Regions from separate parts of the Pseudoalteromonas maris genome, predicted to be linked through region 2. Evidence: riboswitches for the same ligand, from Rfam matches in the RefSeq annotation. Region 2 holds a riboswitch; the other holds the start of a gene.

Region 1 (4,568 bases), on a different contig from region 2:
GCATCCAGCCAGCAACAATAGAGTAAAAACTGAGCATAACAACCGCGCCAGCAAGGCCAACATAACCGGCACCGGCACCGAGTTTTGGAGACTTGTCTTGCCACGCACGTTGCAGAGCTTGCACCGGGTTGGCTTGCGCACTGTAGCCAATGTACAACTCAGTGAATAGCGCGGGTAACGCCAAGGCAAAGATCACAATAAAGTAAACAAGAAGAAAGGCACCACCACCGTGGTTCGCCGCTTGTGTAGGAAAACCCCAGATATTACCAAGGCCTACTGCTGCGCCGGCAGCAGCCAGCACAAAACCAATACGACTTTGAAAGCCGTCACGTGTATTCGTCATTCGAAGGGATTTCTGTTATTGTTTTGCAACTATTAAACCATACTTAGTTGCAACAGAGTAGTCGCCTCGGGCGATATCGGATTTCTTCACGCATGTCCCATCCTGATTATTGTTTTAAATCCCTTACACACACACCGCGTGGTAATGTGCAAAGTGCGACACTGGTGACTTTATGCTCTGCGCATACACTGGCGCACACACACCTTCATCACAGTGAACGTGTCATTCTTGCAAGAAGAAAGCAGCCTAAGGCCAAAGCAGAGTACCTCACTAGCCGTTGGTGCATAAAGCAACTGATCAAACAGGCGCACCCTGAGTTAATTGATATACCAATGGCGCGTTTTAACACAGTATTTAACGAAGTGAGCAAATCGCTAGATGTATATGTTGATGAGCAACTACTTGATGTGAATGTGGTTATTAGTCACTCCCATGGCCATGTTGCTGTCGCTCTGGTGATGGGAAAAAACACACTTCTTGGGCTCGATATTGAGAAAATAGATGCCAAGCGGCCTTTCATGAAGCTTGCGGCACACTACTATCCTGATGATGAAGTACACGTAATTGGCGACAATGTAGAGAATTTTTTTAGAGTTTGGACGCTTAAAGAGGCGTATGCAAAAGCAGCTAAGCAAAATATCTCTACCCTGCTTAGCCAAGCTATTTTGCCGCTAATCGCGCAATTAGATGGGCATATCTACACCACGCAGTGGCAAGCGTTTGATGTCTCGCTTATCACTGCAGTGCAGGATGTCGCGATTATTGACCTTGCTCCAGCAGTTGCTGGTGAATCGCTTTAACCACCTCATCTGATTGCGATTGGTCAACCAAGAAACACAGATTGTGCTTAGATGCACCATGGCAAATAAGGCGGATATCAAAATTAGATAATACCTGCATCAGGTTTAACTCACTTTGACGTAGTTGAATTTCAGAGCCAATCAGTGCAACGAGCGCTAAGTTGTTTTCCACAGTAACGTGACAAAACTCACCTAGCCTATCCAGTGCCTCTTGATCTAGTTCAGGACGACTCGCATTCGGAGCGTTATCCAAAGTAACCGCCACTGAAATTTCCGAAGTTGTCACCAAATCAACAGATATCTTGTATTCACTCAAAATGGTAAATACACGAGCCAAGAAGCCACTTGCCAATAGCATTTCTGGGCTTTTGAGCGTTAATAAAATCTGATTTTTACGCTGAGTAACAGCACGAACACCGGCAATAAGCTCACCGCTTGGTACCTTCTCAATCCAAGTACCGCCGCCTTGAGGGTCTTTACTCGAGCCAACAAATACACCGATGCTACTGCGCGCAGCAGGCAATATGGTCGCAGGGTGTAACACTTTAGCGCCAAACGTTGCCATTTCTGCTGCTTCATCAAATGTGAGATGTGCAATGGGTGCCGCTTTTTCACATACCCGAGGATCGGTGCTGAAAATGCCAACAACATCAGTCCATATATACACACTCTTGGCGCCAATCGCTTCCGCAATTAACGCTGCACTATAATCTGAACCACCACGACCCAGTGTGGTTGTGTCACCGTATTCATCGCTACCAATAAAGCCCTGAGTCACAACCACTTGGTCACTTAGCAAGGGCACCAGTTCAGCTTGGGCACGTGTGCGTGTTTGCGCGATGTCAGGCTGTGCTTTTGAGAATTGACTGTCTGTTTTTAGCACTGAGCGCACATCAAAACGCGCTGTGCTAACCCCTTGGTCACGCATAACTTGAGTAAAAAGATAAGAAGACAAACGCTCGCCAAAACTCAACAGTTCATCTCGTTGTGCGTTCGTTTGCACGGCCTTGAGTGCCGCTGCACGAAATTCATTGAGGGTATTTTCAAAGCCAATGGCCAAATCGGCATCTAAGCTTAAATATTCTAGGATATTCAGTTGGATAGCAATAACACCATCAACATGTTGTTGACGTGTTTCATCGTCTAAAGATGACTGACAAAGCGCCACTAGATGGTTTGTTACACCTGCGCTGGCGCTGACGACAACAACGCGTACCTGAGGATCGTTTGCGATAATGTGCGCGCAGCGTGTCATTGCTTGATGATCTGCAACTGAAGTGCCGCCAAACTTAGCGACGGAAAATTCCTGATTCATTGTCTCTCCGAGATGAAAAATGTTTTATTTTTCAAATACAATCAGGAGAACTTGGCAAGACTAAAAAAGAAGTGTGTCCATTGCCAGAAGCCCTCCACCCAAACAGGTGACAGTTCCGAGGATTCAGCCTCAAGAACCGAGAGCCACGTTGACGATACATGGACTCCCTCGGCGATAGTCTCCCTCATAGATGATCATGAGCGTTCGTCCGCTTCACATCTACTACCTAGCTATCGCACCTCTTCTGCTATCACTCCAACAAGCATGTGTTAGAGCGAGGTTGCAATGTAACGTTTGGATGGCTGGATGTCAATTGCCATTAACCCTATATTGACACTTTATTTTCCCTTTCCAGCGCCAAGGTGATGGCTAAATACGTTCTCAATATCGACCTTCTTCCCTTGCTCTAATTCAGCGATTGCCTGCACGATTGCATCATTAACGGGGGTTGGGACACCCACCTGCCGAGCGAGACTGCTGACGGCACCATTGAGGTACTCGATTTCGGTTTTACGTCCTGCTTGAATGTCTTCCCACATGGACGAACGGGCTTTGGGGTCAATATCCAGCATCGCCGAAGCTAGCCGTGTAAAAAGCCAGTTTGGTAGATTCAAAATAAGCGGCAACCATTTGGGTTTAACCTTAGTAAATTGCGCAACATCACACTGGGTCTTGTTGCATACACTCAGCCACTCACTCATGGTACTTGCCAACACTTTGCGAAATACGCGCTGGCTTAATTGCTCTTTTATGGGCAAATCAGCAATTGCATTGACGGCATTGTTTAGGTTAAGCAACAACTTACCGTAAATAATAGGCTGCATGTCTTTATGTAACTGGCAAGGCATAGACACATTACCTAGCGCCGTTGCGATATGTTCGGTACGCGCAGTGTGCGCCAATATAAACTCCCCCTCTGTACCTTTGTGAAAGTGCGCACCATTTTGTAACACGTTAAACGCAGTAATACCTGCCAAGCACTTGCGCTCATGTAACTGCGCTTTAACAGCATCAAAACTACCGAGACCATTTTGCATAAACAGTAATTCCGACTCGCTGTTGGTCATCTTTAACAAATCATCAATGGCTGCGCTCAGCTGATGGCATTTGAGCGTGACAAACACCACATCAAACACGTCATCATTGATTTGTGTGAGCATAGCGTTTGGCATAACGGTAGTATTCATACCTTGGTAGTCGGTAATATGAATACCACCATTGTCTTGTATCACCTTTTTGATTCTTGGGCGGCAAATGATAGTCGTGTCTAACCCTGCTAAACACAGCAAAGCGCTAAGGTAACATCCAGTTGAACCAGCACCAAAAACAGCAACTCGCATAGCAATACACCGTATTATTTTCAATACCTTAGATAATGTATCAGCGGGTTATCAAGTGCAAATATTGGCGTTAATTAGGTGGGAATCTAATTGGGTATCAGGTGATATCATCGGCCAAGAAGATGCGAGTGAAAGCCTGTTTCACTCGCATTGACGTCTTGGAGGGTTAAATAAAGGTACCCATGAAAAAGGCACCTACGTAGCCGACTGAGTACGCAATTAACAGGTAAAAGGTGTTGCGTAAATAGCTACCAAATGTCAAATCGTGAACTTTACTCATGGCAATAATACCCGCCGCAGAGCCAATCACTAACATCGAGCCGCCCACCCCAGTGGCATAAGTAAAGGCCAGCCAATTTTGCGTATCCATATGAATATCTGCTTTGAGTAGCGCAGCGGTCAATGGCACGTTATCAATCGCGGCTGAGAGTAACCCCATGAGGTAGTTGGCTTCACGCGGTGATAACACTTCATATAAATGGGAAACTTGTGCAAGTACCCCCACCTCTTTGAGTGCACCCACCAGCATTAGCACACCAACAAAGAATAATAACGTGTCGTACTCAATCTCACGTATGTAATCGATTATTTGCTTATTCACATCTTTCTTACGCATTAGGAACTGTGCAGTGAGAAACATCAAAGACAAACCGAACAAGAAAGTAAGTAACGGCGGGATTTCATAGAGCACGCTCAGCGTTAACGTCGCGACTACGGTAGATAAGAAGATGACCGAAATAGTGATATCTGTTTTTTCTATTTTCTTGCGC
Region 2 (4,568 bases):
CTTGGAGGCTCTCTCTGCCTTACAAATTCAACAACGTTCACTTCCCTATTTACGCCTACCTCAAGGTCGCACGCTTGATTCTGAACTCACCACTCAAAGTTATAAAATGTTGAGTGATTACTTTGGTGATAAAAACATTAACATCACACTGTTTTCATCATTAAAACCATGGGCAGTATTACTGACCATGATGCAACTTGAAATTCAAAATGCCGGTTTTGTTGAACACTACGGCATCGACAAGCAAGTTGTATTAGCAGCCCAGAAGCTAAACAAGCCTGTTTTAGAGTTAGAAACGCTAGAGCAGCAGATGGAAATTTTCACCGCTTTGGAAGGGCATGCAGATCAAATGGTCGCCGATACTTTCAGGCAGCTCAAAGAGTTAGATGGTTATTTTGAGCATATGGTCGAGGCTTGGAAAACGGGAGACACTGAGGTACTTATCAATATTTACGATGAGTCTTTCGACGATTCCCCATTCGGCAAGCTCAATGAGCAGGTGTTGCTGATTGAACGCAACAAAAGATGGATTGAGAGCTTAGCGCAGCCGCTGAGCGAAGAGTCTTTGTTCATTGCTGTTGGTGCGTTGCATCTGTTTAAAGACAATGGCTTAATCGCCTTGTTAGAACAACAAGGTTTTGTTGTAACGCGACTTTAGGGCGTGACTCACTCAGATTCTTGAGCAAGCTGCACTTCGACAAGTGCGGCTTTTATTTTTTCTATACTGACCGGTTTGTGCACTACCAAATTTGCCCCTGCAATAAGGCCTTGCTTGATCCGGCGCTCATCTTGGCTTGCGGTCACTAGCAAAATGGGGCCATCAAAGTTGTATGTGGTGCGAATGTGTGAGGTTGCTTCTATACCATCCATATTGGGCATGTTGATGTCCATAAAAATACAATCATATTCACCGCTCTTTACTCTTTCTACGGCCGCTTCACCGTCTTGCGCAACATCCACTTCAAAGTCAAAAATTTTAACCATGTTACTGATTACCAACACGTTAATCGTATTATCATCGACCACCAATGCCTTTCTTGTTTGCGACTTCGACCCTATTTTGGTCTCTGGTACAGATTCGCTAGCTGGCCAAATTAATTGCGCCAAAGTGCCTGACTTTAAGTGCTCAAAATGCAGTTCTCCTTTGGCGATATGGGTCAGTGCAAAGGCCAAAGGTAAGCCCATTTTTATCCCTTTAAAATTGTGCACTTTATCGGTGTCGTAGTACAAAGCATTATGCTGGATGGCTGCTAATTCTTGCGCTTTGATCCCCTCTCCTTGATCACGAATATCGACTCGAATATTTTGATCGTACGGTTGATATTCAACCACCACCAACACATCCCCATGGGTATGTTTCAACGCATTAGACACCAATTGATTCAACACCTGAATAAAGCGCACATGATCTGTTCTTACACGCAAATGAGCCATCTTTTGGGACTCCACTTGCACCTTTAGCCTTTGTTTAAATTCAGGGTTTAATTGTAATGGTGCGATCACCGCATTTATGGAGTTATTGAGCTCGTTACTCGATTCTTCAAATTTAAGTTTGCCCTCTTGCAGCTGTTGCATGTCCAGCATTTCTTGAACCACTGACTGCAAGTTGAGAGCGCAGTGGGACACTGACTTGATATCTGATTTACTCACCTTGTCAGGCTCAGCTAACAACCCAGTGATACCATTGATTGGTGTCATCAACTCATGACTCACATTAGCAAGAAAGTCACTTTTTATTCTACTCGCTCTAACCGCTGTCATGCGCTGCTTGCGCAGTATTACCAGCATCCTATTAATACGCACTAGCAAGGGTTTAAAAATCAAAAACCACTCACAACAAACGGTGATAAACGCTATCAATGCCAACAACGGCAAGATGCGCTGCATCTGCGCTATTTTACTTTGTGAACTGTGCTCCATTGCGCTCACAACTGCGTCTAATTTCTCTAGAAAATGCAGTAAATTAGTTCCTGAAAACAGGGTTAAATCTGAACTTTCAAGCGCCAGTCTCGCGAATTTTCTAACTTGTAAATCCAGGTTATTGCCTGCGTATAAAAGCACCTCACCACGGTTATGAGTCACCATGTCACTATTAAGCAAAAATTGATGATTGGCAATAAATGTGGCTACAGATTGCTCGAGCTGTTCTCTATCGAAGTCATTGGGTTGATAGACAAGCGCATGCTTATGCATGGATATTTTTTGCGATAGCATCCTTTGCATACCCGCAACATTAATAATTTTTGCATCACTTTCCTGCATTTTAGAGACATAAAACACAAAAGACACTGATAAGGAAACGACCAATATCAGCGCGATAGCGGCAAAAATGTAGCGCACTCTAAAGTGCTTGGTAATGTTATGCATTCCCGATCCTGTCATGGTGCTCAACTCTAAGCCTTGCACAAAATATCCAATTGTAAAATTTGTTAGGCAGATATCATTGACACCAGGGGCACGAAAGTGGTTGAATAAAAAAGCACCCTATTCAGTCAGCCATCCAGATGGCTGCAAGGGCTAGAAGAGGTGCGTCATTCAGGTAATTATGATGAGGAGAGCAAGCTCCAGCGATTCATAATGAGGGGAATGTACGCCGAGAGGTGAGTTGATTTTGCTTAACACTCCCTCGGGCGCTCGGGTTGAATCCCAGCGACTGTCACCAATAGCACATACATGCTATGAATTTGGTGGAGAGCTTCTGGTCTTAGAATAACAGGCCACAGGCTCTGTTATTGTATAAGTCCATTCGCTCTTCGAATTTAACCTGTTCGAATCAGCGGATGTGGCGAGAAATCACCACTCTTTTATCGCTATTCGAACTCGCACTAAGTTCGGATGAGATGACAACTACTCACTCGTTAACAGATATTGTACTGTGGACTGCGCTCATTACTCCTATGCAGGAGGATGGCAGCGTTGACTTCAACAGCTTGACTCGCTTAGCTCATGAGCAACAAAACGCGGGCAATGGTTTACTTATTTTAGGCTCAACCGGCGAAGCACTTGCGCTGAGCATTGACGATCAAAAGGCGGTGGTAGAACACATCTGCGCCCTGGCATTAGATGTGCCTATCATGGTTGGCGTAGGTGGGTGTAACCTTGCCCAGCAGCGCCAATGGATTGCCTTTTGTAACGAGCAAGCAATCGACGCATATCTGCTAGGAGCCCCGCTATACGCTAAACCGGGCCCTCGCGGACAACACCAATGGTTTAACGCTTTGCTCGATGAGAGCCGCTTCCCTTGCATGCTTTACAACGTCCCTAAACGCGCGGCTGTAAGCCTTGCTCCTGAGGTGCTGGCTCAACTACAAAGCCACCCAAACTGTTGGGCCCTAAAAGAAGCCAGTGGCGATATCGACAGCTTCGAACAATATCGTACCGCTGCGCCAGAGTTGGCTATTTTCAGTGGTGATGACGCGCTGATACCGTATTACGGGCAAGCTGGAGCAGCAGGTTTGGTGTCAGTTGCAGCCAATGTCTGGCCACAGGCAACCAACCGCTTTGTGCAGTTAAGTCTGCAAGGTCAAAGCCATAACGCATTTATGTATTGGCGAGACGCAGTTGCGGCACTGTTCCATGTGAGCAATCCAATTCCAAGCAAATGCTTACTGCATGCATTGCGCCGCATTAGCACCCCCACTCTTCGTGCACCATTAACGCATCAAGAAATAGATGATATGCAACTACTTCTGCGCGCACACGATTCCATTACATCTTGGCATTCAACACAGGTTTAACATTTCCCATGAGCTGGTTAGAACTACTTAATAATTTAGAAACTGGCGCTGTACGCGCTGCAACACAAGACGAACAAGGCCAATGGCACGCTAACGTAGAAGTTAAGCAAGGCATCTTAGAGGCGTTTAAGAACGGCACTAACACCGAATTTAACGGAGGCTTTGTTGATAAAGACAACCTAGCTCCTCGTGGCTTTAGCGCGCTTGATAACGTGCGCATGGTGCCGGGCGGCACATCGGTACGCCGCGGTGCTCACGTGGCATCAGGCACCATCATCATGCCCCCTGCCTATGTAAACATTGGCGCATTTGTTGATACAGGCACTATGGTTGATAGCCATGTACTTGTGGGCTCATGTGCACAAGTAGGTAAAAATGTTCATCTAAGCGCCGCAGTGCAACTCGGTGGGGTACTTGAACCTATCGGTGCGAACCCTGTTGTAATCGAAGATGACGCGTTTATCGGTGCTGGCTGCATCATTGTAGAAGGCGTCGTAGTGAAAAAAGGCGCGGTGTTAGCACCGGGCGTACGCCTTAGCGCAACAATTCCGGTGTATGACTGCGTTAATGAGCGTCAGTTAGACAAAGGTGAACCCATTCCTGAATATGCAATTGTCATCCCAGGCTCTCGCCCAAGCTCAAGCGCATGGGGCCGTGAACAAGGCTTATCGATGAGCTGCGCACTTATCGTTAAATACCGTGACGAGCAAAGTGATGCATCGTTAGAGCTTGAAGAGGTATTACGCTAATGCACATGGCGAGTACGCAGACCCTGTCGCATCTGCACACTGTTGCACAAGAGCAATTAGAACCATGCTTTGTGTACGATCT

Evidence for each region. A riboswitch is a leader RNA that binds a small molecule or an ion and turns the genes downstream of it on or off. The one in region 2 is predicted to bind lysine.
Region 1: it holds a riboswitch for lysine, as region 2 does, so the genes downstream of both, lysC (lysine-sensitive aspartokinase 3) here and dapA (4-hydroxy-tetrahydrodipicolinate synthase) in region 2, are expected to answer to the same signal.

What each region holds. Positions count from the first base shown of each region.
Region 1 covers NZ_JBMMUF010000010.1:48,834-53,401, forward strand. The annotation lists gene AAEU32_RS13265 (sodium-dependent transporter) at 1-343, opposite strand, end outside; gene AAEU32_RS13270 (4'-phosphopantetheinyl transferase family protein) at 436-1,143, shown strand; gene lysC (lysine-sensitive aspartokinase 3) at 1,103-2,458, opposite strand; lysine riboswitch at 2,538-2,710, opposite strand; gene AAEU32_RS13280 (2-dehydropantoate 2-reductase) at 2,797-3,798, opposite strand; gene nhaD (sodium:proton antiporter NhaD) at 3,965-4,568, opposite strand, start outside.
Region 2 covers NZ_JBMMUF010000004.1:28,291-32,858, reverse strand. The annotation lists gene AAEU32_RS07065 (TraB/GumN family protein) at 1-658, shown strand, start outside; gene AAEU32_RS07060 (response regulator) at 667-2,367, opposite strand; lysine riboswitch at 2,514-2,706, shown strand; gene dapA (4-hydroxy-tetrahydrodipicolinate synthase) at 2,841-3,737, shown strand; gene AAEU32_RS07050 (2,3,4,5-tetrahydropyridine-2,6-dicarboxylate N-succinyltransferase) at 3,746-4,486, shown strand; gene AAEU32_RS07045 (PLP-dependent decarboxylase) at 4,486-4,568, shown strand, end outside.